DNA from 3 places in the Neorhizobium sp. DAR64872/K0K18 genome. Region 3 is predicted to be linked to each of the others. Evidence: predicted binding sites of a transcription regulator. Region 3 holds the regulator's gene; each other region holds the start of a gene.

Region 1 (10,583 bases), 670 kb from region 3:
CCGCAGCGTGGAAGATGCGCAACTTGTCCCAGTCGAGAGGTACGCCCATGCTTACTCCGCAGCAATGGCAACCGGCTGAATGCCGGCGAGGTAACGTTCGGCTTCGAGCGCTGCCATGCAGCCCATGCCGGCGGCGGTGATCGCCTGTCGGAAGGTGTCGTCGGTGACGTCGCCCGCGGCAAACACGCCGGGAACGTCGGTCATTGTGGAATCAGGCGCCGTCCAGAGATAGCCGCCGTTCTTCATCTTCAGCTTGTCCCTGAAGAGTTCGGTCGCCGGCGCATGGCCGATCGCCACGAACACGCCGTCGATCGGCTGATCGGAGATCGTGCCGGTCCTGGTGTCACGCAGGCGCACACCCTCGACCGATGGCGGCAGTGGCGCACGGGCCGGCTTGCCGGTGACCTCGGCGATTTCGGTGTTCCACATGACCTTGACGTTGGGGCGCTGGAACAGGCGCTCGGACAGGATCTTTTCCGACCGGAACGAGTCACGCCGGTGGACGACCGTCACGGTCTTGGCGATATTGGAAAGATAGAGTGCTTCCTCGACTGCGGAGTTGCCGCCACCGACCACGATCACATCCTTGTTGCGATAGAAGAAGCCGTCGCATGTGGCGCAGGCGGAGACGCCAAAACCCTGGAACTGCTGCTCGCTTTCGATGCCAAGCCATTTGGCCTTCGCACCGGTCGCGATGATGATCGTATCGGCAGTCCAGACGGTGCCGGAATCGGTGCGGACCGTGAAGGGGCGATGATTCATCTCGACCTCGGTCACGAGATCGTTGACGATCTCGGTGCCCACATGGACCGCTTGCTGCAGCATCTGTTCCATCAGCCAGGGACCCTGGATCGGATCGGCAAAACCCGGATAGTTTTCAACGTCCGTGGTGATCATCAGCTGACCACCCTGTTCCATGCCTGCAATCAAGACCGGCTTCAGCATCGCACGCGCTGCGTACACCGCAGCTGTATAGCCGGCGGGGCCGGAACCGATGATCAGAACCTCTGTATGACGGGCGGACATGATGACGTTTCCTTTCCAAGACCGTGTCGGGCGCCTGGCGCCGCTTCCTCATATAGGAAGCCATTATTCGGTCTGCCGCTTTTGACACGTCATGTAAGGGCCATCCATGCAACATTGCAAGGGCAGCCTTGCGATAACAACAAGACAGTTGGAACCGCCCGGTAGAAACGGCAGGTCAACTGCGATTGGATGTGTCTCCACGTGCACCTCGGTTGACAACAACTGGACCGGCGCGCGAAATTTTCTTGCGTCGGAACGATGTTATTGTATGTCTTCGCGACACCGAGATGGATACCCGGGAGCCTGCGTGCTCCCGTCAATTTTGAAGGCAGGCACTACACATGGTCGTGAAAGTCGAACTCGATACCATCGACCTGAAGATCCTTCGCGAATTGCAGAAGGACGGACGCATGACCAATGTCGAGCTGTCCGAACGGGTCGGCATATCGGCGCCGCCCTGTCTGCGGCGCGTTCGCAAGCTGGAAGAGAACGGCATCATCAAGGGTTACCGCGCCATGCTGCAGGCGTCGCTGCTCGGATACGATCTTGTCGCCTTCTGCATGGTGGGACTGAAGCAGCAGTCGGACAGCAAGCTGAAGGCCTTCGCGGCGGATATGGAAACGCGGACCTTGGTGCGTCAGGCCTGGATGGTCTCCGGCGAGACCGATTTCCTGCTGCAATGCGTGGCCGAGAACCTCACCGTCTTCCAGGATTTCGTCATCGAGGATCTGACCGCGGTCGACAATGTCGATACGGTTCGCACCATGCTGACGATCCGGCAGGTCAAGGATGCGCCGGTCGTGCAGATCTAGGGTCGTCTCGATCGAGATCGTCCGAGGGGCAGGGAGCAGGAACCAGAGCATGTCCAGCCACGACATCGAGCTTGTGATCACCTGGGTTGATGGTTCGGACCCGGAGCATCGCGCGAAGCGCCTGCGATACGATGACGTTGCGTCGAGCTCGCACGCGGTGGCGTCCAGCCCGACGCGCTTTGCCGATAACGGCGAGATCTACTATCTCATCGCCTCCGTGCTGAAATACGCGCCGTTCATCACCAAAATTCACATCGTCACGGACGGGCAGAAGCCGGAATTCGTCGACAGTTTTGCGCAGGCGGGTTTCTGCACGGAAGATTTCATCGCCATCGTTGATCACAACGTGGTCTTCGACGGGCTTCCGGCCGTGCTGCCGACGTTCAACTCGCTGTCGATCGAGGCTGCGGTCTGGAATATTCCGGGGCTTTGCGAGAATTTCGTCTACAGCAATGACGACTTCTTTCTGAACGCTCCGACATCTGCCTCCGCGTTCTTTCGCGACGGCAAGCCGATGATTTACGGGCGCGTGAAAAGCGGATTGCGATCCCGCCTCAAGCAGTGCCTGCGGTGGTTCATCCGGCAGCGGGCGGAAGCGTCCAACGCTGTTCCGAGCTTTACCGTCGCGCAGGAGAAGGGGGCAGAGCTGGCGGGTGCGAAGAACCGGTTTCTGCAGGTCGGCCATTACTTTCACGCGGTCAGACGCTCAACGCTTGCCGATTACTATGCAGCGCATCCCGACGTGCTTCGCCAGCAGCTCTCCCATCGCTTTCGCAACATCGCCCAGCATTCGCCGGTTGCGCTTGCCAATCATCTCGAGATGGAGCGCTTTGGCGCGACCCCGTTACCCGAACACCGCACGGCCTATATCAAGCCGCGGCAGAAGCGGGCGACCGCACCTGTACTCGCCATGATCGAACAGGGCAGCGCCCCGTTCGGATGTATCCAGAGCCAGGACGAACTCAGCATCGAGCTTCGCCAGGCGCTGACTGACGTGATGATAACGAAATTTCACACCCATCTGCCGCACCGGCTTATCGAACACCTGCGGGCGGGAGACTGACGAGGTTACCGGTGTAGACAGGACTGCCGAGGCTACGGCAGCAAGACTTGGAGAACGTGCGTGGTACGCAAGAAGAGTAAGCTCGAGGCACTGCTGTCCTTCAACCGCTACCGCAAGCGCTGGGGAGCAGCAAAATACGCCAAGCTCGACCAGGATTACGCGGGCATGAAGCAGCGGCTGATCGAGGATTCGGATCGCGAGCACCGGTCGGGCAAGCAGAAGTCGCTCGACGATCACATGGCGAACCTGAGACTGGAGTTCAAAGGCCAGCCGGAACTGCTGTTCTATCATGCACAGCTTATCGTCCTGATGCGGCGCGAATATAATGTCCGGGAGACGTACCAGCAGTTCAAGACGCTGTGGCAGAATGAAGCGCCGTTCCTCACCGCGCATCTCGATCTGCGTTGGCTGATCTCCGCGAGCGACAGCATCGCCGATCTCGACGAGGACATGACGGCAAGGGCGATCGCCATGATCGGCTCGTCGCTTGCCAACACGATCAAGGTCTACGAGACCGACCGCTTTATCCATGGCGGCGACGAGCGTCCTGTCTCGCAAGAGGCGATCGAACAGACGCAAGGTGCGCCGATGCACAGGTTCAACGGGATGTATCTGTTCAAGGTGGGGACCGACGACACGCTGCGAAACATGCGCTGGCGGCTCGATCCCTTTTTCAAGCAGGGAATTGCCGGCGAGATCGCGAAGGCGATCTACGACCGCCTGCAGGAGAACGACACGGCATTCAGCCGGTTACGAGCGCTCCACCACCGCGATCGCAGCGGGTGGTGGTAGAGCAGGCGCTTAAGCTGTCCCAGTTCAGGATGGCTCGCCATTCTTCGCTCGCTGCTTTTTGCGCTGCTTGACCAGCCTGTCCTTCTTGGACCTGATCCGCAGACCTCTAGCGAGATTGTAGATGACGCGAAGCGGCATGGTGATCGTGATCAGCTTGCCGAGGTTGCGGTTGCTGTTTTCCAGCCGTTCGGAAAGGACCTGGATCGCCGCGAACACGAAGTTGCTGTTGTCGATATCGGGGAAGTGGCGCGACAGCGCCTTGTAGGGATTGAAAGCTGTTCTTCCTGCCATTTCGAGCTTGTCGCTGTTGGCGAGCAGTTGCAGCACTGACTGTTCGAACGTCCAGTCGTGGATGTGGAACATCTGCCACTTGCGGCTGCGGCGTCCCGAAAAACCGCAAAGCACGACCTTCGCCTGCGGCACCTTTTCGCAGAGCCAGACCGAAAGGGCGAAGCCTGAACTGGCGGTATGGTCGCGCGGGTAGAAATCTTCGAGGTAGCTGCAAAGGTCGATGGCACCTGCTGCGACGCCGCCGAACTCGGCCGGTTCCGTCACCTGTTCCATCGTGGCGGCGCGCATGCTCATGACGCCGGTAAACCCGGGGCCCGGCAGCAGGGCCAGCACCTTGTCGAGAGCGTTGTCGTAGATCAGTTCGGACCCGACGCGGCTCGTGCGTGCCACCAGCAGCGAATTGCGCGTGAACGGCGTTTTCAGCACCTTGCTGACGTAGTTGAAAAAGACGAACAGCGTCGTTTCCGGATAGGCGGCGTGGATCTCGTTGAAGTTCTGCTCGTCACTGTTGGCGACAAGGACGATGTGGGAATAGCCGGCGAAAAACTGCTGCCAGTCTCCCTCGCTCAAAAGTCCGCTCGTCGTCGGTCTGTGCTGCGCCATCCCGGCAGAAAGTTCCGTCATTCGAAGCGTCCTCCATGCAGATGCGGGCAGAGCCGGACCGGTTGCGTGGCACCGAATGCCTCTGAAGTTTTCATGGTCTAGTCTCTAAAAGCGTTTCGTAGATTTCCGCCAGACTGTTGGCTTCCTTTTCGATAGCGAAGGCGACGCGAACATGCTCGCGACCGCTCCAGCCCTGCTGGCGGGCCAGTGCAGGGTTTTCGAAATAGGTGCGCAGCGCATCGCGAAGCGCCGTGTAATCGCCGGCCGGAACAACCGATCCGGTCTCGCCCTCGACGATCATTTCGGAATAGGCGCCGGCATCGCTTGCAACGACTGCGGTTCCCGATGCCATCGCCTCGAGCGGCGTCAGTCCGAAGCCTTCATTGCGGGACGGTGCCACATACAGAGACAGGCGACGGTACCAAGGCTTGATGTCGTCCACTTCGCCCATGAACAGGATGCGATCTGTCAGACCGCTCATGGCGACATCGGCTTTCAACGCATCGCCGAAAACCTTGTTGTCCGGCGTGACACGCCCGCAGACGACGCCCGTCCATTCGGGATAGGACGGCAACAGCTCGATCAGGGCACGCACGAAAAGGTCTGTACCCTTCTGATGCCGAACGCGCCCGAAGCAGCCGATCAGATGCTTGCCGAAACCATCTGCCGGGGAGGAAGGGTCGGATGGGCCGGAGGGACGGAAGAGATCGAGATCGACGCCGTGGTGCACCACCTTATAGGGCACTTTCAGGTATGAACCCGATCGTGCAGACGTCGCGACGACCGCATCCATCTTGCTGATCAGAAAACCCGTCCAGGCGGAATGGGTTCGTTGCGCGGCGGAGGTAAACAATAGCTTCAGCGGCATCCGCAGCACATCGCGCATGAAGAGGCCGGGCAGCATCTCGATATTGCGGCGGGCATGCCAGACACGGGCGCGCCGCCCTGATGGCGGTGACCACAGCGCGGCAAGGTCGGCATAGCGGATGTGGGGAAGGTGGGAGGGCAGGCCAGGTCCCAAGACCGCGATCTTCTGACCCTTTGCCCTTTGCACCGGAATCAGTTGGACGATCGTGGACGTCACGCCGGAGAGCCGCTTCTTGAAGTTCGGCGCGATCACTTCGATATCGGATATATCGACCACGGAGCCGGGAGCGATACCGCTGCCCATCTCCGTGGCGACTTCGCCAGACGTTTCCACGAGCGATCAGCCCCAGGAAATGGCAAGGATCTCGTAGGCCTTGGAGCCGCCGGGGGCGACGACTTCGATACTGTCACCCTTTTCCTTGCCGATCATGGCACGGGCGATGGGTGAAGAGATCGAGATGCGGCCAGCCTTCACGTCGGCTTCCTGATCGCCGACGATCTGATAGGTCTTTTCCTCTTCGGTATCTTCATCGATCAGCTTGACGGTTGCGCCGAACTTGATCGTGGAACCGGACATCTTGGAGAGGTCGATCACTTCGGCGCGGGCCGTAAAATCTTCCAGCTCGCCGATGCGGCCCTCATTGTGGCTCTGGGCTTCCTTGGCCGCGTGGTATTCGGCGTTTTCCGAAAGGTCACCATGGGCGCGCGCTTCCGCAATCGCTTCGATGATGCGGGGACGCTCCTCCTGCTGGCGCCAGCGCAGTTCTTCCTGCAACTGGGTAAACCCCTTTGGCGTCATCGGTACCTTTTCAACCATTTTCTTGTCCTTAAGGCGCATGTCCGCGGATGCCGCGGACACAAAAAGAAACAGGTTCCGGAGCGGTAACTTCGGAACCATCTGCAACATCTGAATTTAGGGCATCATAACAGAATTTCGACTGCTCCCGCTAGGAAAATCGAAATGGTGTCAGATGCGCCAGCTGGAGTTGAATGAATCAAACGTCCCTCGATTTGTCAACGGGTTGACGCAGTCATAAAGAACATATAGAGAACGCACTAATGAAGAAGTCGCTGAAAGAACGGTTGGCGATCCTGTCGGACGCTGCCAAGTACGACGCCTCCTGCGCCTCCAGCGGGACATCGAAGAGAGATTCGTCGGTATCCGGCGGATTGGGTTCGACCGAGGGGTCCGGCATCTGCCATGCCTATGCCCCGGATGGTCGCTGCATCTCCCTTCTGAAAATCCTTATGACGAATTTCTGCATCTACGATTGTGCCTATTGCATCAATCGTTCCTCCAGCAATGTCGAGCGCGCCCGGTTCACGCCTGAAGAGGTTATCTGGCTGACGCTGGAATTCTATCGGCGCAATTATATCGAGGGTCTGTTCCTGTCGTCGGGCATTATCCGCTCGTCCGATCACACGATGGGCGACATGGTACGGATCGCGCGGGAATTGCGGACCGTTCATAATTTTCGCGGCTACATCCATTTGAAGACGATCCCGGAAGCGTCGCAGCAGCTGATCGAGGAGGCGGGGCTTTATGCCGACCGTCTGTCGATCAACATCGAACTGCCGACCGATGCCGGGATCAGCCAGTTTGCGCCGGAAAAGCGGCCCGCCAATATTCGGCGCTCGATGGGCGATCTGCGCCTGAAGATCGAGGAAATGCGCGATCCGACGCTGCAGACCAAGCGTCGCAAGCGGTTCGCGCCTGCCGGCCAGAGCACGCAGATGATCGTCGGGGCAGACGGCGCCAACGACGCGACCATTCTTGGGACGAGCGCCAGACTTTATGGCAGCTACAGCCTGAAACGCGTCTATTACTCCGCCTTCAGTCCGATCCCGGACTCGTCGAAGACACTGCCGCTGATCAAGCCGCCGTTGATGCGCGAGCATCGGCTCTATCAGGCTGACTGGCTTTACCGGTTCTACGGGTTCGAGATCGGCGAGATTACGGCGTCCACGGAAAACGGCATGCTGGATCTGGACCTTGATCCGAAGCTTGCATGGGCGCTCGGCAACCGCGACAAGTTCCCGGTCGATGTGAACAGGGCGGACAAGGAGACGCTGCTGCGGGTGCCGGGTTTCGGGACCAAGACCGTCGGAGCGATCCTTTCGTCGCGGCGGTTTCGCAAGCTGCGTCTGGAGGATTTAAAGCGGCTGAGCGTGTCTCTGAAGAAGGTACAGCCCTTTATCACCTGCGAAGGGTGGACACCGCGCAAGCTTGCCGACCGGGCCGATCTGCGATCCATGTTCCAGCCAAAGCCGGAGCAGCTGTCGCTTCTATGATGTACCGAGTCTTGTTGCGGGGGAGAGGCGATCTGACCGAGTGGCGCGATGCTGCGCGTGCCTATCTCGCGGCCGGCATCGCACCTGATCGTGTCGAGTGGCGCACGATGGACGACACGGACGGATTGTTCGGGCTGGACGGCAACCAGTTGCCTGAGCCTGTCGACAAGCCGGTGACGCAGGGCGTTCCTCCGGCCTTTCTGAAGCTTGCCGGCTCGGTCATTTGCCATTCCGATCCGACGCGGTTCTCGCTTCTCTACCGGATGCTGTTTCGCATGGCGCACGGGCGCAATTTTCTGGGTATGGCGACCGATCCGGATGTGGTTGCGGCAAACCGGATGTCGAAGTCGATCGGCCGCGACTATCACAAGATGACCGCCTTCGTCCGTTTCAAGGAAATCCCACTGCCGGAGGGTGTTGCCGGACGCCGGCGCTTTGTGTCCTGGTTCGAGCCTGATCATTTTATCATCGACCGTGTGGCCCCGTTTTTCCAGCGTCGTTTCAACGACATGGACTGGCTGATCGTGACGCCCAGGGGTTCGGCGTCCTGGGATGGCGAGACCCTGCGGACCAGCGATGAGCCCGCCGAAAAGCCAGACCTTCGCGACGACACGGACGATCTGTGGCGGACGTACTATGCCAATATCTTCAACCCCGCGCGGCTGAAGGTGAAGATGATGATGTCGGAAATGCCGAAGAAGTACTGGAAGAACCTGCCCGAGGCAGAGCTTATTCCGGGCATGATCGCCAGCGCCGAGGCAAGTGTGATCGAGATGGGACGCAAGGCGGCGAGCGAACCCCTGGCGTTCCACCATCGCATCCAGGAAGCCGCAGCACGGGTGCCAATGCCAGAAGGGCCGACCGCCGGTACAATCGAGGCCTTGCGGGAGGAAGCACGTCGCTGCACCCGCTGCGACCTCCATTGCATGGCGACCCAGACGGTTTTCGGCGAGGGGCCTGTCAATGCCAAGGTGATGATCGTCGGCGAGCAGCCGGGCGATCAGGAGGATCTGGCCGGGCGCCCCTTCGTCGGGCCCGCGGGCAAAGTGTTCAACGAGGCGGTGAGCGCGGCCGGGATCGACCGGACGCAATTCTACATCACCAATGCGGTGAAGCATTTCAAATACGAGCCACGCGGCAAGCGGCGCATTCACCAGAAGCCAAATATGGGCGAGGTGCAGCAGTGTCGCTGGTGGCTCGTCCAAGAACTCGATCTGGTGCAGCCGAAGCTGGTCGTCGCGATGGGTGCGACCGCGCTGTTTTCACTCACCGAGATGCGCCACAAGCTGGAGGACGTCCGGGGCAGGCCGATTGCCATGCAGAACGGTCGGACGCTGTTTGTCACCGTGCATCCGTCCTACCTGCTTCGCATTCCCGATCTGGGGCGAAAGGCGGAGGAGGTGGCGCGGTTCAAAGAGGATATCGTGGCGATCGGACGCCTGGCTTCGTAAGCGAAGCATCAAGTTCATTGGTAGGCCCAGGTTTCAATTGACTTCGTCTTGAAATGAAAGCTGTATTCGGCGGGGTCTCTCAAGACTATAGCTGGGGAATATGTCGAATACAGACGTTGCGGTCACGCCGCCATTCAAGACGCAACCTTTCGGATCCACACTTCGTTGCGAATATTCGCTGATGGAGGCGGTCGGGTATATCATACTCTGGGTGATCATCAGTGTGTTGACACTTGGGATCGGTGCGTTCTTCGCCGTTTACTACTTCTACAAGAGCATCATCAACAAGACTTACCTGATCGGCCGGGACGGCCAGCGGATCGCGCGGCTCGAGTGCGAACTCAATCTGGCGGAGATGATCGGTCACATCCTCATCTGGATCCTGATCTCCATCGTGACGCTCGGGATCGGTCTTGTGTTCTACGTCTTCCGCACCTTGCGGCTCTGCTTCAACAAGACGAGGCTCGTCTATATCTGAGCGCGTTCAGTGTCCCGAGCCGATCGCGCTTTCGTCGAAATGGGCGCGGGCGTAGATCGTGCGGGCGGTCGCTGCGAGGATAAGCAGGACCAGTGAGGCGACGAGGCAGCAGCTGGCAAAACCCGTCGAGAAGGATTGCCGGGCGGCCTCCAGCCAGACCGGACCTTCGCCTGCCTGCAGAGCGGTGCCACTGAGCCCGCGTGCCGTCTCGACGGCGCCGCCGATGGTCGCCCTGACCGTCGCTGCCTGGGCCGGGTCGAGGCCGGTCACATCCGCGCCATCCATTAGAATGCGATAGACCAGTGTCCCGAAGCTGCCGAGAAGGGCGACACCGAGGGCGCCGCCAAATTCGGCGCTGGTTTCGGAAATCGCCGAGGCCGAGCCGGAGCGTTCCGGCGGCGCGGTGCCAACGATCAGGCCAGTCGTCGTCAAAACGACGGGCACAAAGCCGATGGCGATGATCATGGTCGAGCCGAGGACGCCGTAAAGGCTCTCGGAATAGGCAGCGATCGACATGGACAACATGCCGGCCGCGTTGATGACGAGACCGATGAGGACGGTGTTGACCGGGCCGAACCGGTTGGTGAAACGATAGGCCTGCAGCGACATGACCGTGAAGACGATCGATGAGGGGATCGACCAGAGGGCGGCTTCGAGCGGCGACAGGCCGAGCACGAACTGCAGGAAGAGGTTCTGGTAGAGAAACACCCCGAAGACGAAGAACATGCCCGCGAGATTGACGAGAAGCGAGGCGGTGAAGGCGGGGATGGCGAACAGTTTGAGGTCGATCAGAGGCTGCGTCAGGCGCTTCTGACGGCGGATGAACAGGTAGCCGAACGCAACGCCGACCGCGATCGGGATCAGATGCTGGCTCTGGAACCCATCTGCCGCCATGTGCTTGAAGCCGT
Region 2 (10,583 bases), 750 kb from region 3:
CAGGAGGACCGCGATCGTGCCGCGCTTGGCGCCGAGCACGACGCCGGCCAGCATCACGCCGAGCGATTGCGCCGTGATGGGGACGGGAATGAAACCGAGCATGACCGGCGGCACCAGTCCCAGCACGATGATGATAGCGGCAAACAGGGCGGCCAGAACGAGATCACGAGTAGGCAAATAGCTATTCCTTGACGACTGAATCTGTATCACTTCTGCGCACGGATTGCCCGGGCGTCAATTGCGCTGGCAATCTCGTCGGCATTCTTCAATGTGAGGATGATCAGCGGGACGATGATGGAGAGGGTTCGAGGGCGCAACCCTCGCGCGATATGGGCATCGCGGATGGCCTGGTGACGCAGCAGGATTTCCGGAATGAAGCGCAGCACAAGGCCGATCGACAGGCCGATATCCGCAGCTTTTACAAGCCCGAGCTTTTCAAGCGGCAAAGCCGCAAATGTCACTTCCGTAATAAAATCGCCGGTAGTAGTCGTGGCCGTCACCGCGGACGCAAGAAGCGCCAGCGCCGAAAGCCGGAAAAACACGCTGACGGCCTCGACAGGGCTGTTGAAAACCAGCGTGAACAGCGCAACGGCTGCGATGGTGAGGACAAGAACCCGAAGCCGCAGCCAGGATTGCCGCCATCCGATTCGCAGCGAAGCGAAAAGCAGGCCGCTGGCGACCGCACCGACGCCAAGCACTAACGGCGACTGGATCAGGAACAGAGCAAGGCTTGCGGCAGCCAGCAGCACAAGCTTCGCGCGGGCCGAAAGCCGGTGCAGAAAGCCGCTGCCGTCCACGTAAAGTGTCTTCATGCCGCAAGCTCGCGGTAACGGGCGATGGTCTCGGAAGCCGTTCCGTCGCCGGCAAGCCGGCCGTTGTCGAACAGCAGAACCCGATCGAAACCCGCAATGAGATCTAGATCGTGGGTCAGCACGATGACGTTTTCGGGGAGCTCGCTGATCGTGCGGGCCACCAGGTTGCGGTTCTTCAGGTCCAGCTGGTTGGTCGGCTCGTCCATGATCAGAATGTCCGGTTCCGTCACCAGAACCGAGGCGAAGGCCGCGAGCTGCAACTCGCCGCCGGAAAGCTCGTGCGAGCGACGGTCGGCAAGATGTCCGATGCCGAAGCGCTTGAGGATCGCCGTCGTGCGGGCCTCGATTTCGCCTTTCGAAAGCTTGCGCGACGTCAGGCCCAGCGCGATGTCTTCCTTCAGGATCGGCAGGATGATCTGGTTTTGCGGGTTCTGGAAGATGAAACCAACCTGCGCGCGGGCGCGGTCGGTGTCGGCCTTCGTATCGAAGCCGTTGACGACGACATTGCCGCTCGCGGGAGAGACAAGTCCGTTGATCATCCGCGCAAACGTTGTCTTGCCGGAGCCGTTGAGGCCGATCACGCCGATGCGGCGCTCGGTCAGCCGCACCGTCAGCGGATGCAGCGTGACACGCCCGTCGAAGCGGGCTTCGGCCTTGTCGAAATGGATGTCCAATGCCGGTCCTCGGTTGCTGAACGGTCTATATCGCGGCGGGAGCAGAGCGGGAAGGCGGAATGAAAAGTGAACATTGCATCCGGTCCACTGTCGCCCTAGTCTCGTTGCCATGGCGATTCTGATCGACAATGCCCGCGCAAGACGGATTTTCATCGAACGGCAGCAGCTTTCCGCACCGCCGACCCGTGCGCTCAACAAGGCCGGTCTTCTGCAACTGATCGATGATCTGGGCTTCGTGCAGGTGGATAGTATCGCCACCGTCGAGCGCGCCCATCACATGATCCTGTTTTCGCGCAACCAGACCTATCGGCGAGAGCATCTGACATCGCTTCTGGAAAAAGACGGCGAGCTGTTCGAGCACTGGACCCACGACGCCTCGATCATTCCGGCGCGTCTGTTCCGCTACTGGAAGCATCGCTTCCGCCGCCGCGAACCGATCCTGGCCGACCGCTGGCGCAAATGGCATGGCGAGAGTTTCGATTCCGCCTTCGAGGACACGTTCCGGCACATTTCGGAAAACGGCGCGATCATGTCGCGCGACATGAAGATGGAGGATCACAAATCCGGCGGCTGGTGGAACTGGCACCCGAACAAGACGGCGCTCGAATATTACTGGCACACCGGCAAGCTTTCGATTGCAGGCCGGGTGAATTTCCAGAAGATCTACGATCTGACCGAGCGCGTTATTGCCGCCCACCATCACGAACCGGATGTCAGCCACGAGGACTTCATCGATTGGGCCTGCCGCAGCGCGATGGAAAAGCTTGGCTTTGCCACATCGGGAGAACTCGCTGCCTTCTGGGATATCGTCACGCCGGAAGAGGCGAGGGACTGGGTGAAAGCCCATCGCGATGAACTCGTCGAAGTCCTGATCGAAACCGCCGACGACAGCCGCCCGCGCGCTTCCTTCGCGTTCTCAGGCTTTCCCCAAAACCTCGGCGATATTCCAGAACCGCCGGCACGGGTGAGGGTGCTCAGCCCGTTCGATCCGCTACTGCGCAACCGTGACCGGGCGGTGCGGCTGTTCGATTTCTTCTACCGCATAGAGGTCTTTGTGCCCGAGCCGAAGCGGCAATACGGCTATTACGTCTTTCCGCTTCTGGAAGGCGACCGCATGATCGGTCGCATCGACATGAAGGCGGAGCGCAAAACGGGTGTGCTGGATGTCAGGCGGCTGTGGCTGGAAAAGGGCGTCCGGGCATCCGCGGGCAGGCTGGTCAAGCTCGATGCCGAGCTGCAGCGGGTCGGGCGATTTGCCGGCGTGGACAAGGTCGTCTATCGAGACGGCTGGCGGGACTAGGTCCCGTCAGCCGTTTCATCTTTTGGAAGCGCTCAATCCGGGTGATGCCGGGGATTTAACCCCGCCACCGCAGATACACCGTCGCCAGCGGCGGGATGTCGAGAGCGACGGACGCTGTCTTGCCATGCGCCGACTGGTTTTCCGTCCAGGCTTCGGTCTGGCCGAAATTCGTGCCGCCGTAGATCGCGGCATCGGTATTCAGCACCACTTCCCAGCGCCCCTCGAACGGCACGCCGATCCGGTAGCCATGCCGCGGCACAGGCGTCATGTTGGAAGCGACGAGGATCGCCGACTGCCGATCCTGCGACAGGCGCAGCATCGCGGTGACGGAGTTTTCCGCATCGTCGGAGACGGCCCACTCGAAACCTTCAGGATGAACATCGCCATACTGAAGCGCCGGCTCGGCCGAGTAGATCGCGTTGAGATCGGCGATCAAGCGCTGCATGCCCGCATGCTGAGGGCTATCCAAGAGATCCCAGACAACGGACGCGTCGTGGTTCCACTCGGTCACCTGAGCGACTTCGCCGCCCATGAACATCAGCTTCTTGCCTGGATGGCCCCACATGAAACCGTAATAGGCGCGCAGATTGGCCATCTTCTGCCAGTGGTCGCCCGGCATCTTGCCAAACAGCGAGCCCTTGCCATGCACCACTTCGTCATGGGACAGCGGCAGCATGAAGCGTTCGGAATAGGCATAGACCATGCCGAAGGTCAGGCTTCCGTGCTGGTATTTGCGATAGACCGGATCTTCCTCCATGTAATGGAGCGTATCGTGCATCCAGCCCATGTTCCACTTGAAGTCGAAGCCCAGCCCGCCCTGCTCGACGCTTTCGGTCACACCCGGCCAGGCGGTCAATTCCTCGGCCACCGTAAAGGCATGCGGGCAGCGCTCATGGATGATGCTGTTCAGGTGCTTGAAGAACTCGACGGATTCGAGGTTTTCACGTCCGCCATACTTGTTGGGGATCCACTCTCCCTGCTCGCGGCTGTAGTCGCGGTAGAGCATGGAGGCGACAGCATCGACGCGCAGCGCATCGATATGGAAGTGGTCAAGCCATTCCAGCGCTGACGCGATCAGGAAGCCCTTCACCTCGTTGCGGCCGAGATTGTAGATCAGCGTGTTCCAGTCCTTGTGGAAACCTTCGCGCGGATCGGCATGTTCGTAGAGCGCCGTTCCGTCGAACTGCGCCAGACCCCAGACGTCAGTCGGGAAATGCGCTGGCACCCAGTCGAGGATGACGCCGATACCGGCCGCATGGCAGCGATCGATGAAATAGGCGAAGTCTTCAGGCGTGCCGTAGCGTCCGGTCGGCGCAAACAGGCCGAGCGGCTGGTAGCCCCATGATCCGCCGAACGGATGCTCCATGATCGGCAACATCTCGATATGGGTAAAGCCGAGCTTCTTGACATAGGGCACGAGGCGCTGGCTGAGTTCCACCCAGTCAAGCGTCCGGTTGCCCTCTTCGGCAATTCGAACCCATGAACCGAGATGCACCTCATAGACGGACATCGCGCCTTCGCGGGCACGGTCCCTGGCCTGTGCCGCCATCCAGTCGCCATCGGTCCAGCGGAACGGTTTGGACGAAGCGATGACGGAGGCAGTCGACGGTGCTGCTTCCGAGGCCCGTGCGATCGGGTCGGCCTTCTGCGCCAGCATATTGCCGTGAGCGTCGAGAATTTCGAACTTGTAGCGCTCGCCATGGGTCAGCCGAGGAACAAACAGTTCCCAGACGCCGGCCTGTGGCCGAAGCCGCATCGGATGCCGGCGACCGTCCCAGGCGTTGAAGTCGCCCACGACCGAGAGACGAGTGGCGTTCGGTGCCCAGACGGCAAAACGCACGCCGGAAACCCCGTCCACTTCCATCGGGATCGCGCCCAGCGTACGGCCGAGATCGTAATGGGTGCCCTGGCCGATCAGGTGCAGATCGAGATCGCCGAGCAGTGGCGGAAAGGAATAGGAATCCTCGGTTTCCTGGATTGCTTCCGGCCATTCGATGCGCAGGAAATAGGGCGCAGTCGAATTGGTCACGCCGGCAAACAGACCGCCGGGGTGGATGCTGTCCAGCTCCGCGACGACCTTGGCCGTATCGCGCTCGACGACCTCAACCGAAAGCGCCCCGGGAAGCAGCACCCGCACCACGGTGAGGTCGCCGTACTGATGGCGGCCGAGAATGGAAAAGGGATCGCCATGACGGCCGTCGACGAGGGCCTGGAGGCCCTCCTCAACGGTTCCGATGATGAGGTCCGTGCGCTCGTATCGCATCACTCTGTCTCTCCCTTGGGTGCATCAGGGGTGGAATTGCTGTCGGTGTCGAGAAGTCGCGCCGCGATGGTCGCAAAACCTGCGAGCGGCAGGGGCAGCCACTTCGGCCGGCTGCGCACTTCGTAGGCGATCTCGTAGGCGGCTTTTTCCAGCAGGAAGAGGTCGAGTATTTTCGACCGCTTCTCGTGCGGGATGTTGAGCGAGTCGGACTTTTCCACAGCATCGAAATAGGCCTGCAGGAATGCCGGTTCCGCCTTGTCGATGAAGCGGCTGACGAGCTCCGGATGACGGGCGTCGTCCACTTCGCTGACGACCTCCCGATCGAGATCGGCCGAGGCTGCGAGATAGCTGAGCGACCGCAGGAGGCCAGCCACGTCGCGCAGCGGGTTGGACTTTGCACGACGTTCCTCGAGATCGCGGGCAGGTTCGCCCTCGAAGTCGATGATATAGGCGTCGCCTTCTGCCACCAGGATCTGGCCGAGGTGGAAGTCGCCGTGGGTACGGGTCATCAGCGTCGAAATGGCAAAGCCGGACAGCGTCTCGACAAGGCCGAACAGGTCTTCGCGACGGCTGAGGATCATGCGTGCGTCTTCTGCGGCGCGACCTTCCAGTCCCTCGCTGTTCAGTTCGAGCATGGTCAGGCTCTGGTCGATCTGAGCCGTTACGCCCGCGCGCCATCTCGAGATATCGGCATCGCCAGCCCAGATCGGGCTGAATGCCTCGTCATCGGTCGGCTGGGCCAGTGCGACATGCAGCTCACCAAGCCGTGTTCCGATGGTGGCCGAAAGATTGACGAGCGGCTTGAAGTGCTCGTCGATCCCTTCGCCCTCAAGCCCGGTCACCACGATCTCGTCGATTGCGCGGCGCAGGTTGCCGAGCATCCAGTTCCAGGCATCGCCCTGATTGCGGATCGCGCGCTGCACGATGATCATCGTGTAGCGGTTGCCCTCCGGCGAGGTGCGGGCGACTTCGCCGAGCAGCTGTCCCGTATTCTGGTAGCCGACATTGGTGAGATAACGCGTCATCTCCACTTCCGGGTGGATACCCGGGAAGATGTGACGGATCAGCTTCACCATGGCGAGATCACCGATGATCAGCGAGCTGTTCGACTGTTCGGCCGAAAGCCAGGTCACAGGCATGTCGTCGTTGAAGTTGAGCTGGTCGAGAGTGTCGGTGCCGACGAATTCAAGGGCGCCTGAAACGCCCGAGATCACGGCCCGTTCGGACAGTCCGCGGATAACGCCGCGCGCCAGCCCCTCCATGGCAAAGCCGTCGGTCAGGAAACCGACCCGGCGACCCTGACGGATGCGGGCGAGCGCCAACTGCTGGGCAAGCGCCGAAGGCTGGGTTTCATCCCAGGCAACGGCAAGCGGCAGGAGATAGGTATCCAGCTTGCCGGCAACATCGACCTCTAGCTCGCCGAGCAGGATGTTGTTGGCAAAGGCGATCGGCGTCACGTTGGCAAGGCGCGCCGAATTGAGGATCGAGCCCTTGGAGCCGAACCAGCGGCGTTTCGAAAGGTATGGCGGCAGGATATCCTTGGCAAACATCTGCGACAGCGGAGAGTCTTCGCCGAGCTCCTGCAGGTCACGGCGAACGACCATGGTCACCATGTCCTGCATCTGCTCCGGCGGCTCCGTGCGCCAGACCGGACCTTCCGAGCTATCCACCAGCTGGAACCAGAAGAAGCCGTAGGGCGGCAGCGTCAGCAGATAGGTCAGCTGACCGATCGGCGGGAACGGCGACATGCCGGACATCTCGATCGGCACCCAGCCGGCAAACTGCGACAAGTCCAGTTCCACCGCCTGCGGCAGGCGTGAAAGGTTGGCGACGCACAGGATCGTCTCACCTTCGTATTCGCGAAGATAGGCAAGGATCTTGCGGTTTCCGGGCGTGAGGAAACGCTGCGTGCCGCGGCCGAATGCAGCATGCTTGTTGCGCAGCGCCAGCATGCGGCGCATCCAGTTCAGCAGCGAATGCGCGTCGGCACCCTGCGCTTCGACATTCACCGCCTCATAGCCATACTGCGGATCCATGACCGGCGGCAGCACGAGACGCGCTGGATCGGCCTTGGAGAAACCGCCATTGCGGTCCGGAGACCACTGCATCGGCGTGCGAACGCCGTCGCGGTCGCCGAGGTAGATGTTGTCGCCCATGCCGATCTCGTCACCGTAGTAGATGACAGGCGTTCCGGGCATGGAGAGCAAGAGGCCGTTCATCAGCTCGATCCTGCGGCGGTCGCGCTCCATCAGGGGCGCAAGACGGCGGCGGATGCCGAGATTGATGCGGGCGCGCCGGTCGGCGGCATAGATGTTCCAGAGGTAGTCGCGCTCTTCGTCGGTCACCATCTCAAGCGTCAGCTCGTCATGGTTGCGCAGGAAGATCGCCCACTGGCAATTGTCAGGAATTGCAGGCGTCTGGCGCATGATATCGGTGATCGGGAAGCGGTCTTCCTTGGCGATCGCCATATACATGCGTGGCATCAGCGGAAAGTGGAACGCCATGTTGCACTCGTCGCCATCGCCGAAATATTCGCGCGTATCTTCCGGCCACTGGTTGGCTTCCGCCAGCAGCATCTTGCCGGGATGGGTGCTGTCGAGCGCCGCGCGGATCTTCTTCAGGATGTCGTGGGTTTCCGGCAGGTTCTCGTTGATCGTGCCTTCGCGCTCGATCAGATACGGGATGGCGTCGAGGCGGAAACCGTCGATGCCCGTATCGGCCCAGAAACGCATGACTTCGAACAGCTCTTCCAGAACGGCTGGGTTGTCGAAGTTAAGGTCGGGCTGGTGCGAATAGAAGCGGTGCCAGTAATAGGCGCCGGCAACCGGATCCCAGGTCCAGTTGGACTTTTCCGTATCGAGAAAGATGATCCGCGTTTCCGGGAATTTCTGGTCCGTATCCGACCACACGTAGAAATCCCGCTCCGGCGAACCAGGAGGCGCATGACGTGCCCGCTGGAACCACGGATGCTGGTCGGACGTGTGGTTGATGACGAGCTCGATCAGCACACGCAGATTGCGCGCATGGGCGGCAGCCACGAACGCCTTGAATTCTTCCACCGTGCCATAGTCCGAGCTGACGCTGGTATAGTCGGCAATATCATATCCATCGTCACGACGCGGCGACGGAAAGAACGGCAGCAGCCAGATCGTGTTGGCGCCGAGCGAAGCGACGTGATCCAGCTTCTCGTGCAGCCCCTGAAAGTCGCCGATACCGTCGCCATTGGCGTCGTAGAACGACTTGATATGCAGCTGATAGATAACTGCATCCTTGTACCATAGTGGATCGTCGTTCATCGCTTGATTCTGGTCCTGGCCCTGGTTTCGGCCGCTCGTGATGTCCATGATGTCTCCTCCCATTCTTGTCTTTAACGGACGCGCCAGATGGAGAATGGCAGGCCGGAGTGAGGGTCGAGGCGGATGCGTTGCACCTTGCCGGTCAATGAGAAGCGATCGCCGCCGATGACGTCTTCGAGGTCGAGGGTTCCGTGATCCGGAATGCCGAACGACCACAGCGGCAGTTCGATATCCGCTTCCTGTGCGTTGTGCGGATCGAGATTGACGGCGATCAGCAGCACGTTCTCGCGGCCGGCACTGGCCTTTTCGAAGAACATGATGTTGTCGTTCCAGGCGGGCAGGAGCTGCAGACCGAGATGCGAATGCAGCGCCGGGTTTTCGCGGCGGATGCGGTTGAGAAGCGCGATCTCGCCCTTGATGTGACCCGGACGGTCGTAATCCCAGGCACGGATCTCGTACTTCTCGGAGTCCGCATATTCCTTGCGCTTGGCGTCCGGGCGTCCTTCGCAAAGCTCGAAGCCGTTATAGACGCCCCAGAGGCCCGAGAGCGTTGCGGCCAGCGCTGCACGGATCAGATAGGCCGGACGCGGTGCGTTCTGCAGGAAATCCGGGTTGATATCGTGCGTGTTGACGAAGAAGTGCGGACGGAAGAATTCCTTCGGCTCTTCTGTGGTGATCTCGCGCATATACTGCTCGAGCTCCCACTTGGCATTGCGCCAGGTGAAGTAGGTGTAGGACTGCGAGAACCCGACCTTGGCGAGACGGTACATCACCTTCGGCTTGGTAAAGGCTTCCGACAGGAAGGCGACGTCTGGATGGCGCGAGCGGATGTCGGCGATCATCCATTCCCAGAATGGAAACGGCTTCGTATGCGGATTGTCGACGCGGAACAGCTTGACGCCGTTATCGACCCACTTCTGGACGACGTCACGCAGTTCGATCCACAGCGAAGGAACAGCGTCCTTGGCGTAGAAATCGACGTTGACGATGTCTTCGTACTTCTTCGGAGGGTTTTCGGCATAGCGGATCGTGCCGTCAGGCCGCCAGTCGAACCAGCCGGGATTGGACTTCAGCCACGGGTGGTCGGGCGATGCCTGGATCGCGAGGTCGAGAGCGAGCTCCAGCCCGTGCTCCTTGGCGGCATCCACCAGCCGGCGGAAATCCTCGAACGTGCCGAGCTCCGGATGGATCGCGTCATGGCCGCCATCTTCCGAGCCGATCGCGTATGGGCTGCCCGGATCATCAGGGGCCGGCGTCAGCGTGTTGTTCTTGCCCTTGCGGTTGGTCGAACCGATCGGATGCACCGGCGGGAAGTAGAGGACATCAAAGCCCATCTCCCGGATCGCCGGCAGCCGCGCAATCACGTCGTCGAACGTGCCGTGACGGTTCGCATCGCCGCTCTGGGAGCGCGGGAACACCTGGAACCAGCTCGCAAACGCTGCGGCCGTCCGCTCGGCATCGACCGGGATCAGCGTCGAGCGAACCCGATGCGGGCGGCGGTCGGCTTCCACCATCAGCTCGGCCGTGTCGGCCAGCAGTAGCGTTTCGGTCCGCTTCGGATCGTCCTGCGCCGTCAGCTTGTCGAACAGCACCTTCAGTTCGGTCTTGAGGTCACCCGTGGCATGATCCAGCGCATCAAGCACCAGATTGATGCCTTCCTGGATCTCCAGCCGCAGATCGAGCCGCGCCTCGTGCTTCTTGGTGAATTCGTAGCGGAAGATCTGGAACGGGTTCTTCCAGGCCTCGATCGCAAACTCGTGGCGACCCATCCGCTTCAGAGGAAATTCTGCCGCCCAACGATCGTTGGTGACAAGCGTCATCGGCACTTCGGTCCACTGGTCCTCGTCGGCCGCACGCCACATCACCGACGCCGACAGCGGATCGTGCCCGTCGCCGAACACGTCGGCTTCGACCTTGACCGTCTCACCGACAACCCGCTTCACCACAAAGCGACCGTCATCGACCGACGGAGTGATTTTCTCGATCGCCAGCCGCGGTGTTGCAGCGGCTTCGGCTGCGGTGGAAACCGGAACAGCTTCGATGATCGGCTGCGAGGCATGGCCTTCGAAAACGCGCAGTTCGCCCGGCTTCAGCATGAGATCGGGCGCAAAAATGTCGGCGTCATTCCCCGGCGCCGTCAGCGGCAGGAAAGGGGATGCTGCTTCACGTAGCACGTTGAACGGAGCCTTGGTGACCCTGCGCAAATCGCGGTTCAGCATGACGACGCGGATCTTCGAA
Region 3 (10,583 bases):
CGATCTGGTTGACCTTGACGAGGATCGAGTTGGCTGTGCCCTGACGGATCCCATCGCGCAGACGGGCCGAGTTGGTCACGAACAGGTCGTCGCCGACGAGCTGAACCTTGGAACCGATCTTGTCGGTGAGATACTTCCAGCCGGCCCAGTCGTCTTCCGACATGCCGTCTTCGATCGAGATGATCGGGTACTTGCCGGCAAGTTCTGCCAGGTAATCCGCCATTGCTTCGGGCTCCAGCGAACGGCCTTCGCCTTCCAGCTCATACTTGCCGTTCTTGAAGAATTCGGTCGCTGCGCAATCGAGCGCCAGGTGGACGTCATCGCCCGGCCGGTAGCCGGCCTTTTCGACCGACTTCATGATGAAGTCGAGGGCTTCCGGCGCGCTCTTCAGGCCCGGCGCGAAACCGCCTTCGTCGCCGACATTGGTGTTGTGGCCCTGCGCTGCCAGTTCCTTCTTGAGGACGTGAAAGATTTCTGCACCCATGCGCACGGCATCCTTCAGCGTCTCAGCGCCGACGGGCATGATCATGAATTCCTGGAAATCGATCGGGTTGTCGGCGTGAGCGCCGCCATTGATGATGTTCATCATCGGGACCGGCAGAAGATGGGCGGAGGCGCCGCCGATATAGCGATAGAGCGGCAGGCCGGACGATTCGGCGGCGGCCTTGGCAACGGCAAGCGAAACGCCGAGAATGGCGTTTGCACCCAGGCGCGATTTGTTCGGGGTGCCGTCGAGCGCGATCAGGGTCTTGTCGATGTGGATCTGGCTTTCGGCATCGAAGCCGCCGATCGCGTCGAAGATCTCGGTGTTGACGGCTTCGACAGCCTTTTCGACGCCCTTGCCACCATAGCGCTTGCCACCATCGCGAAGTTCGACGGCTTCATGCGCGCCCGTGGAGGCGCCCGACGGAACGGCGGCGCGGCCCATCGAGCCGTCTTCCAGATAAACATCCACCTCGACGGTCGGATTGCCACGGCTGTCCAGAATTTCGCGAGCGATGATGTCGGTAATGGCGGTCAAGGGTCTCTCCTCGGTTGATGTGCGAGCCTGAATTCGCAGGCTCAGCGAACAGGCGTGTCATCGACATTGTGCGATCGTCGATGACACGCGGATTACAATCCAGTCAATTCGGCGGTTTTTCGACGCCGTCAGCCTTTTGCGATGGCGTCGAAGGCCAGCAGCTTTTCCAGAAGCCGCGGCATGTCCTTCAGGTGGACCATATTCGGACCGTCGGACGGTGCGTTGTCAGGGTCTTCGTGGGTCTCGATAAAGACGCCAGCAACGCCGACGGCGACGGCTGCCCGGGCAAGCGTTTCGACAAACTCGCGCTGGCCTCCGGAGGAGCCGCCCTGGCCGCCCGGCTGCTGCACGGAGTGGGTTGCGTCGAAGATGACAGGGCTTCCGAGAGCCGCCATGATCGGCAGCGAACGCATGTCGGAAACGAGAGTGTTGTAGCCGAACGACGCACCGCGCTCGCAGAGCATCACATTGGGATTGCCGCTTTCGAGGAACTTCGCCTGAACATTCTTCATGTCCCAGGGTGCCAGAAACTGCCCCTTCTTGACGTTGATCGCGCAACCCGTCTTTGCAGCCGCGACCAGCAAGTCGGTCTGGCGCGACAGGAAGGCGGGGATCTGCAGGATATCGATCGTGTCGGCCACGAGGCCGCACTGCTCTTCCGTGTGAATGTCGGTCAGAACAGGAAAGCCGTATTCCTTCTTGAGATCGGCAAAGATTGCCATCGCGTTGTCCAACCCGATGCCGCGCTTGCCGGAGATCGACGTGCGGTTCGCCTTGTCGAAGGAGGACTTGTAGACGAGGCCGATGTCGAGCTTCTTGCAGAGTTCGACAAGCGTACCCGCGATCATGAAGGCGTGATCACGGCTTTCCATCTGGCAGGGACCGGCAATCAGCGAGAGCTTTGCCGTGTTGGAAAAAACGACTTTCGAACTCCCCTCGCCCACGGACACTTCAGAATTGGCGGAGACTGTCATTTCACTATTCCTCGAAACCGAAAACCACACCTTGCCCCGGGGCTGCCGACACGATCACGCGGCCATCCCTGCGGATGAATGCGACGTCATTAGCAGCAAGGGTGATCTCTGTCACGGCGAGATCGGTGGTCTTGAAGATGATCCCGCGCGCAGCGAGGCGCGACGATAACAAGGGCTTCATCGAAGACCGGAACTCGTCGCTGAACGTGTCGTTGGATTGAATGCGGATGCTGGCATTGGCAGCTTCGATCCGCAGACCGTCTTTCCCTTGCTCGGGCTGAGTCTCGAACACGGTTTCGAAAAGCGGCAGAAACTCCAGCGGGTCATCTGCAGAAAAGACGATCTCTCGAAGGCCTGTAACGGCGTTTGCGTGCTCATCAAGACCACCGCGATCTGCCGGTAATGCTGCCATTCGCTGGCAGGAAAACAGCAAGATGTCATCGACCTCGGGAACTGCCGCGAACGCCAGACGGAATGAGACTTCGCTCTCCCCACCATCGGGCAACTGCATCGGGCGGGAGAATTGAAGCATCTCGCCCGCAGACATGTGCCCGTCCACAAAACGCATATGATCGGCCGCTGCATCCTGCGTCCCGATGACCACCGCCGATAGACCTTCCCTTTTCCGCTGGCCGCGGAAGCGGATGTCGCGATCGGTGAACACGTTGCCTCGTTTTGCCGCAAGCGAGGCTTGCCGACGGTTCACAATGGCCAGTGGCTCGAGGTACGAGCCATCCGCGAAGAATATGCAGGCATTGGCTGTGCCGAAAGGGTGAACACCTTCAGGTGCCACAGTAAAGCCGAGAGCGGTCAACCTCCCCCGCGCTGACGCCAGATCTGCAACGGGCAGAACCAAATGATCGACTGACTTGTTACCCACTTACACCCCCAAAGTCTTATTCCGCAGAACATTGGCTATCGCGGGAAACTCGGCAAGTGCTGCGCACGAACTGAATACGTGATCGAACGCTGAAATGAGACTATTCTTGAGCAAAAATTTGGGGCTTGCGGAACACAGATAGAACATATAGCGTCCGTTCTGCATTTGTTTCCAATTCTGAGGGTCCCGTCCATGCTGACACGCAAGCAACAGGAGTTACTTCTGTTCATCCACGAGCGGATGAAAGAATCAGGCGTGCCGCCGTCGTTTGACGAAATGAAGGACGCTCTCGACCTTGCATCGAAGTCCGGCATCCACAGGCTGATCACCGCGCTCGAGGAGCGTGGCTTTATTCGCCGTCTGCCGAACAGAGCACGCGCGCTCGAAGTGATCAAGCTGCCTGACGCCTATGTGGCGAACCTTCATCCGCGACGGGGATTTTCTCCCAGTGTCATCGAGGGAAGCCTCGGCAAAACGCAACCGGTCGTCGCTCAGAAGCCGGCGCCGGTCATGGCGGACAATCCGTTCTCGACAAACATCCCGGTCATGGGTCGAATCGCTGCCGGCGTGCCGATCTCCGCGATCCAGAACAACACCCATGACATCGCCGTTCCGATCGAGATGCTGGGTTCCGGCGATCATTACGCGCTCGAAGTGAAGGGCGATTCGATGATCGATGCCGGCATCCTCGATGGCGATACCGTCATCATCAAGAATACCAGCACCGCAAGTCCAGGCGATATCATCGTTGCCCTGGTCGATGAGGAAGAAGCGACCCTGAAGCGGTTTCGCCGCAAGGGTGCCTCGATCGCACTGGAAGCGGCAAACCCGGCTTACGAGACCCGCATCTTCCCCCCCGACCGGGTGAAGGTCCAGGGTAAGCTTGTCGGCCTTATTCGCCGCTATCATTAAGAACGGTGTCATCCCGGAGATGCGCAGCAACAGCCTCCGGGATGCCAAAGTCGAATTGTCGCGTTTGCCAGTCATAGAACCGGTGGACGGTCCACGGACGGCTTGAGGTCTGTGCGCTGTCTCGCATCGCCGCCGTAATCTTGATGTCTGGCGCTGTCGCGTTCGGAATAATGGTGATTTCCAGTGCGCCAGTCCGGCGCAACGTCCGCCCGCTGAGAAGCAAGGCGCCGGAGCGGCAAGTATCGAAGCGTGCGCCGGGCGAGACGATGATCCGACCGAAATCGCAGGCAAGACCGGTGTATCGGTTGTCTTCGACAGTGACGATCCGGATGTCCTGAGCAGTCTGCGCCGCGCACAGGATTTTCGGCAGACAGGCAAATCGTCCGGGCGTGAATGCTTGAAGAAAGCCCCTGACATATTCGATTTCCCGGCGCGTCAAATCCGGTCGCGAATGTGGTCTAGGGCGTTTGTCATCGCTTTTCGCAAGGCTGGCACCTCGCGCTGGTTCCGAAGAGGCAAGAACCGGCAAGGCGAGCGGTTGTTCTCCGGTCTCAAGCACCAGCGCTCGCCGCCATTGATCGAAGATAAATCCCGCCGGTCGGGTTCGATTGAGGGTGATCTTGTCATCCTTGATCACGCCGACCGATGCGCCGTCTTCGGATATGACGATATCAGGCCTCGGCGCCGAGCCTGAGCGGACCGCAAAGAGCAAAGCCACCGCCATGAACAGCGCGCCTGTCAGCCTCAGCGGCGTGCGCAGCAGCGTCAGAAGCAGAAAGCCTGCCGTCGCCAGCGGCAGGAAAAGCGGGTTCTGCCGGCCGATGGCAATATCGCCGCCCCATGCGGCGACGATCTCGGCAATGCGAATGACGATCCGCAGCCCCTCGCCCATGATGAACAGAAAGGGAGCATCCAGCCCGAACGGCATCAGCAACATGCCAACAAGCCCTGCCGGCATCACCACGAAGGAAATGATCGGCATGGCCGCGAGATTGGCCGCGAGGCCGTAGGTGGTCAGATGGTGGAAATGCTCGATCGAATAGATCGACGTCGACGTACTGCCGATCAGCGACGTCACCACGATCCCGGCAATGAAATGGAACGTCGCCGCGACACCCGTTATCCACCGGTTGCTACCTTTTGTCTCCTCCTTACCTTTCGCGAAATATCGCGTCCAGAGGGCGAACCCTGCCACCAGTGCCGCGGTTGCCGCAAACGACATCTGGAAACTCGGACCCAAAATCTCCGACGGCGAGATGGCGAGGATGATGATTGCCGAAAGGGCGACGTTGCGAAGGCTGATGGAGGGTCGATCGACGAGCACGGCGACCAGCATCACCGCCATCATGATATAGGCCCGCTCGGCGGAAACCCCGAACCCGGAAATCAGGTAATAGTCGGTCGCCATGGCAAGCGCACCGAACGCGGCAAACTTCTTGATCGGATAGGCCTGCGCAAAGCCTGGAAACAGCGACAGGACGGAGCGGACGCCGACGAAGAAGATACCGGCTGCCAGCGCCATGTTCAGGCCTGAGATCGCGACGATATGGGCCAGCCCGGACAGACGAAGCGCCTCGGTCGTCTCACGGGAAATTGCACGGCGCTCGTCGGTCACGATTGCGGCAGCAAAAGCGCCCGCATCCCCCTTGACCGTATCGCGGATGCGATTGCCGATTGCGCTGCGAAGCGCAAAAAGCCCTCGCTGCATGTCCGACCATAACCCGGGTTGGTCATCGATCGCCGGTTGTACGCTAGGCGCGCCGTAAAAGAAGCCAACAGCCCCGATTTGATCGAAGTAGGAGGAGAAGGCGAAATCGTTCAATCCGGGAAGCGCCGGGCCAGAGGGTGGCGACAGACGGGCACGGCCGGAAACGCGCTCTCCGATGTCTGCAGGTTCGTGTTGGCTTCTGGCAAGAACCGAGACGCGCTGTGGCGGTCGTGAAAGCGAGGGCTCAGATGTCTGCTCGATCCTGAGGATATAGCGCCAGCGGCGCTGTGCATCGGCTTCGCGTCGTTCGACAATCCCGCTGATAGTCGTCGTGACGGGCGAATCGAGCACGACCGTCGAACACCGCCACGTTTCGAGCGCCGCCAGTGCAGAACCGGAGAGAAGCAGGCAGATTACAAGGTTGGCACGAGACAGTGGATGCGCGCGATACCGTGTCAGCCCTGCGGTCACCATCGAGATCGCAAGCATGGTTGCGAGAATGAATGGCGATGGCGTCCAAGGAAGTGCGAACCAGATCGCAGCGCCGGCACCCAGCAAGACAGGCAGGAAGAGGAACCCATGACCGTGGGAAACCTCCTCGCTCAACGACGTGCTCAGCCATTTGGAAACGGGCCGGTCTCTGATCACATATCCCAGGAAAACATCCTCGGAATGATGGTCGTTTCGACCATTATTCCGGACTTCCGCGGGCATTGTCTGCGATGCCGATTCGGGCGTCCAGAGTGCGATTGCGTGGGGTGTCGAAGCAAGCATCATCGGCTTGCTGCTGGCTGCTTCAAAAATCGCTCCGCCATTCGCCATGATGGTTTATCCCGCCGGCTCCGCTGCAGAGACGGTGATTGATAAACGCAACCTGCGCGTTTATATTCTCCTCGTCAACACATTCGCCAAGCTGCGGTTTTCCTTCACGTTACGGCCTCTTACACCATGAGGTTGGGCATCTTTTAAACGTGTCCTGCCTAAATTATTTTCGCGCTGCACAAAATGTTGCAGGAGCGCTTGGCATCACCTTTAGGATCATATAGCTAACTTGCGACGCTTAACTCTTATGGCGCTTTCTGGGCGCCATGCCGCCAACAGGTTGGAGGATCAGAATGACGGAACAAAGCGCAAATCTCGTACTTGGTGATAAGACAGTCGACCTCTCGGTGCGATCGGGCACGATTGGGCCGGATGTTATCGATATCGCAGCCCTGTACAAGCAAACCGGTGCCTTCACCTACGACCCCGGCTTCACGTCGACTGCATCCTGTGAATCCAAGATCACCTATATCGACGGCGACAAGGGTGTTCTCCTGCATCGCGGCTACCCGATCGAGCAGCTTGCTGAACAGGGTGACTTTCTGGAAACCTGCTATCTGCTTCTCTATGGAGAACTGCCGACGGCTGCCCAGAAGAAGGACTTCGATCATCGCGTAACCATGCACACCATGGTTCACGAGCAGATGAGCCGCTTCTTCACCGGCTTCCGCCGCGATGCGCATCCTATGGCCGTCATGTGCGGTTGCGTGGGCGCTCTCTCGGCCTTCTATCACGATTCCACCGACATCACCGATCCGCACCAGCGGATGGTTGCGTCGCTGCGCATGATCGCCAAGATGCCGACGCTCGCCGCCATGGCCTACAAGTACCATATCGGCCAGCCCTTCGTGTATCCGCAGAACGACCTGGATTACGCCTCCAACTTCCTGCGCATGTGCTTTGCCGTGCCGTGCGAAGAATACAAGGTGAACCCGGTCCTGTCGCGCGCCATGGATCGCATCTTCATCCTGCATGCGGATCACGAACAGAACGCGTCGACCTCGACGGTTCGCCTTGCAGGTTCCTCGGGTGCAAACCCGTTCGCCTGTATCGCTGCCGGCATTGCCTGCCTCTGGGGCCCCGCTCATGGCGGCGCCAACGAAGCAGCGCTCAACATGCTGACCGAGATCGGGACCGTCGACAAGATTCCGGAATACATCGCCCGTGCCAAGGACAAGAACGATCCGTTCCGTCTGATGGGCTTTGGTCACCGCGTCTACAAGAACTACGATCCGCGCGCCAAGATCATGCAGAAGACCACGCATGAAGTGCTGGCGGAACTCGGTCACAAGGACGATCCGCTTCTGCAGGTCGCCATGGAACTCGAGAAGATTGCTCTGACGGACCCCTACTTCATCGAGAAGAAGCTGTACCCGAACATCGACTTCTATTCGGGCATCACCTTGAAGGCGATGGGCTTCCCCACGACGATGTTCACCGTTCTGTTCGCGCTTGCGCGTACCGTCGGCTGGATCGCCCAGTGGGCCGAAATGATCGAAGATCCGCAGCAGCGTATCGGTCGTCCGCGCCAGCTCTATACCGGCGAAGCGCAGCGTGACTACACGCCCGTTTCGAAGCGCTAAGCGCTGTAATAGGCTTTGCGAATAGAAAAACCCGTTCAGCGATGAACGGGTTTTTTGTTGTCTAACAGTTCGAGTACCGCACCTGCTGCGGCCTCTCCAGGCGGAACAGGGACGTCCAGTCTCTGCCAGGCAAGTGCGAACCCGTCGAGCATCGCACGGCGCTCCGGCGTGTCGGCGGACAGACGTTCCGCCCAGCGGCTGAGGCTTCCGGGTCGCACGACCTCGTTGACATATTCGGGAACGACCGGGTAGTCGGCGATCAGGTTCGGAAGCGCGCCGGTCCAGATCTTGATGCGGCCGGCCAGAAGCTTGATCAGCCAGTCCGTTTTGTAGGCTGAGACAACAGGAACCGTCGCAAGCCCCAGTTCCAGGATAACCGTCCCTGAAGCCGCCAGCGCCACGTCCGCCTCTGCGAAGGCAGCCCATTTTCCGGCTGTATCCGTGGTAATCTCGACATGAACCTGCAGATCTGCGGCCATCTTCCGCACCAGTTCTTCCCGGCGCGGTACCGTCGGAAGCAGGAACCGGGTCTCACCATTGCGATCTGCAAACTCGCGCGCAGCCTCGCCGAACACGGGTAGGAGTGCCTTGATTTCGGCTGAACGGGAGCCCGGAAGCAAGAGGATCGTCTTCTTGTCGGCGGAGGTCTTGACCGGCCTCTCGGCGCGCGCAGCACGGACCCTCAGGAGATCCGCATCATTGGTCAGCCGGTGACCGACGAACACTGTCTGCGGACCCTCCAGCCTCCGCATCGCTTCCGGCTCGAACGGAAGGACGGCAAGAACGAGGTCGACATAGGAGAGCATCGCCTTGGCACGATATTCCTTCCAGGCCCAGACACTGGGGCAGACATAATCAACGATCGGCAGATCCGGCAGGGCCGCCCTCACCTTTCTTGCCACTCGGTGGGTAAAGTCAGGGCTGTCGACGATGACAAGCACATCGGGCTTTGCGGCGACGATCGCAGCCGCCGTCTGGTTGATGCGACGGATCAGGTTGGGAAGACGCGCGAGCACCTGGGTGATGCCCATGATCGACAATTCGGAGAAATCGAACAGCGACTGAAGGCCTTGGGCCGACAGTGCATCACCGCCCACCCCGATCAGTTCGACGGGACCGGCGTAGGACGCCTTCAGTGCTGCGATGAGGTCTGCCCCTAAGAGATCGCCCGACACTTCGCCGGCGATGATCGCAACCTTCAAACCTTGGTTCATCACAATCCTCTCGACGGAAGGGCCTGATCGATGCCGCAGACGAAAATGCCGTGGGCGTCAGCAGCTTTGATCAGCTTTGCTTCTTCCAGCACCAGCGCCCTGCCCGCTTCCACGGCGATCCCCGCCAGCCCGGCCGCGACGGCATGTTCGACGGTGGATGGCCCGATGGTGGGCAGGTCCGCGCGCATATCCTGGTGGAGCTTGCAGAGCTTGACGAGCACGCCCTTGCGACGCGTGGAGATACGTCCCTCGGCGCGCAGTTCGGCAACGCGCTGCATCATCCGGTCAGTTCCCTCGACACCTTCGAGTGCCACAACGCGGCCGCCGACGCTGACAGCGCCCTGGCCAATATCGAGATTGCCGAGCGCACTCGCAGCCTCGACACCGCGTTCGATATCGCGCAGATCGTCACCGCTTGGAGACACTTGGCCAAGCGGACCGACCTTCGCCAGCAGGCCCGGCGCGATGTCGTGGGCACCCAGAACTTCGCAACCCATGGCCTCGATCAACTTGATCACCATCTGCAGCACTGCGTCATCGCCGGCTGATAGCAGTGTGCGCACGACGGAGGGCAATTTGATCAGGGTCTTGAAGGTTGGATGAATGTCCCGCCATTCAGGGCGCCTTGCGACGCCGCCCGACATCACGACGCGACGGATGCCTCTTTCTCGAAAACTCTTCTCGATCCCTGAAAGATCGCCGACGCCGAGCGACACATGGTCGAACCCGTCAAAGCGATGATCCGCCTCATCCTTCAGCTGGATGATGAACGGATCTTCGCCTGCAACACGTGCGGCATCCGCCAGGTAGGCTGGCAAAAAGCCTTTACCGGCGATAATCGCCAGCCGGCCCTCTCGCGCTTGGCCAGGGGCGCCGGCCGCGACCATCAGCCCTTCCTGCGGAAAGGCGATGAGATCGCGCGGTCACTATCGGCTGTGATGAAATCGATGATTTCCATGGCCTCCGGGCAATCGGCAAACTCGTCGCGGATCGCTGCGGCATTGGCGCGAACATTTGCCTCGCCTTCGAAGATCTTCTTGAATGCGCGACGAACGATATGGATCGTTGCGCGATCAATGCCGGCGCGGGTCATGCCGACGACGTTCAGGCCACCCAGAAGACCGGGATTGCCGTTCAGCATGCCGAACGGAATGACGTCGTAGTTGACGGCGGAAAGTCCACCGATGAAGGCTTGCCGACCGATGCGGGTAAACTGGTGAACGGCGCAGCCACCGCCCAGGATCGCACGATCGGCGACCTGCACGTGACCAGCCAGCATCACGTTGTTGGACATGATGATATGGCTGCCGAGCTGGCAATCATGCGCGACGTGCGAATTTGCAAGGAAGAGGCAATTGTCACCAACGACCGTCTTGCCACCACCGCCCGTCGTACCGGTGTTCATCGTCACGCCTTCGCGCATCGTGCAGTTGTCGCCAATGGTCAGGCTCGAATCCTCACCAGCTTCG

The links. The regulator LexA, encoded in region 3, represses DNA repair genes until DNA is damaged. The targets are predictions, from matches to a motif close to TGTTCNNNNTGTGTTCNG.
Region 1: ACQY1P_RS15985 (putative DNA modification/repair radical SAM protein) is a predicted target of LexA. The motif match lies at 6,491-6,508, and genes of this name have one in related genera.
Region 2: ACQY1P_RS08855 (energy-coupling factor ABC transporter ATP-binding protein) is a predicted target of LexA. The motif match lies at 1,542-1,559, and genes of this name have one in related genera.

Annotation. Positions count from the first base shown of each region.
Region 1 is NZ_CP191446.1:2,139,835-2,150,417, reverse strand. Features, by position in the region: gene ACQY1P_RS16025 (LysR family transcriptional regulator VtlR) at 1-49, opposite strand, end outside; gene trxB (thioredoxin-disulfide reductase) at 52-1,026, opposite strand; gene ACQY1P_RS16015 (Lrp/AsnC family transcriptional regulator) at 1,368-1,838, shown strand; gene ACQY1P_RS16010 (Stealth CR1 domain-containing protein) at 1,888-2,901, shown strand; gene ACQY1P_RS16005 (hypothetical protein) at 2,962-3,693, shown strand; gene ACQY1P_RS16000 (3-deoxy-manno-octulosonate cytidylyltransferase) at 3,718-4,608, opposite strand; gene ACQY1P_RS15995 (glycosyltransferase family 4 protein) at 4,679-5,731, opposite strand; gene greA (transcription elongation factor GreA) at 5,795-6,271, opposite strand; gene ACQY1P_RS15985 (putative DNA modification/repair radical SAM protein) at 6,514-7,746, shown strand; gene ACQY1P_RS15980 (UdgX family uracil-DNA binding protein) at 7,746-9,197, shown strand; gene ACQY1P_RS15975 (DUF6693 family protein) at 9,298-9,675, shown strand; gene ACQY1P_RS15970 (MFS transporter) at 9,682-10,583, opposite strand, start outside.
Region 2 is NZ_CP191446.1:724,470-735,052, forward strand. Features, by position in the region: gene ACQY1P_RS08845 (biotin transporter BioY) at 1-177, opposite strand, end outside; gene ACQY1P_RS08850 (CbiQ family ECF transporter T component) at 207-812, opposite strand; gene ACQY1P_RS08855 (energy-coupling factor ABC transporter ATP-binding protein) at 809-1,486, opposite strand; gene ACQY1P_RS08860 (winged helix-turn-helix domain-containing protein) at 1,596-2,786, shown strand; gene glgB (1,4-alpha-glucan branching protein GlgB) at 2,842-5,049, opposite strand; gene treS (maltose alpha-D-glucosyltransferase) at 5,049-8,393, opposite strand; gene ACQY1P_RS08875 (maltotransferase domain-containing protein) at 8,417-10,583, opposite strand, start outside.
Region 3 is NZ_CP191446.1:1,470,827-1,481,409, reverse strand. Features, by position in the region: gene eno (phosphopyruvate hydratase) at 1-1,021, opposite strand, end outside; gene kdsA (3-deoxy-8-phosphooctulonate synthase) at 1,150-1,995, opposite strand; gene ACQY1P_RS12595 (VOC family protein) at 2,000-2,875, opposite strand; gene lexA (transcriptional repressor LexA) at 3,068-3,787, shown strand; gene ACQY1P_RS12585 (ComEC/Rec2 family competence protein) at 3,768-6,317, opposite strand; gene gltA (citrate synthase) at 6,611-7,900, shown strand; gene lpxB (lipid-A-disaccharide synthase) at 7,936-9,114, opposite strand; gene ACQY1P_RS12570 (LpxI family protein) at 9,114-10,001, opposite strand; gene lpxA (acyl-ACP--UDP-N-acetylglucosamine O-acyltransferase) at 10,001-10,583, opposite strand, start outside.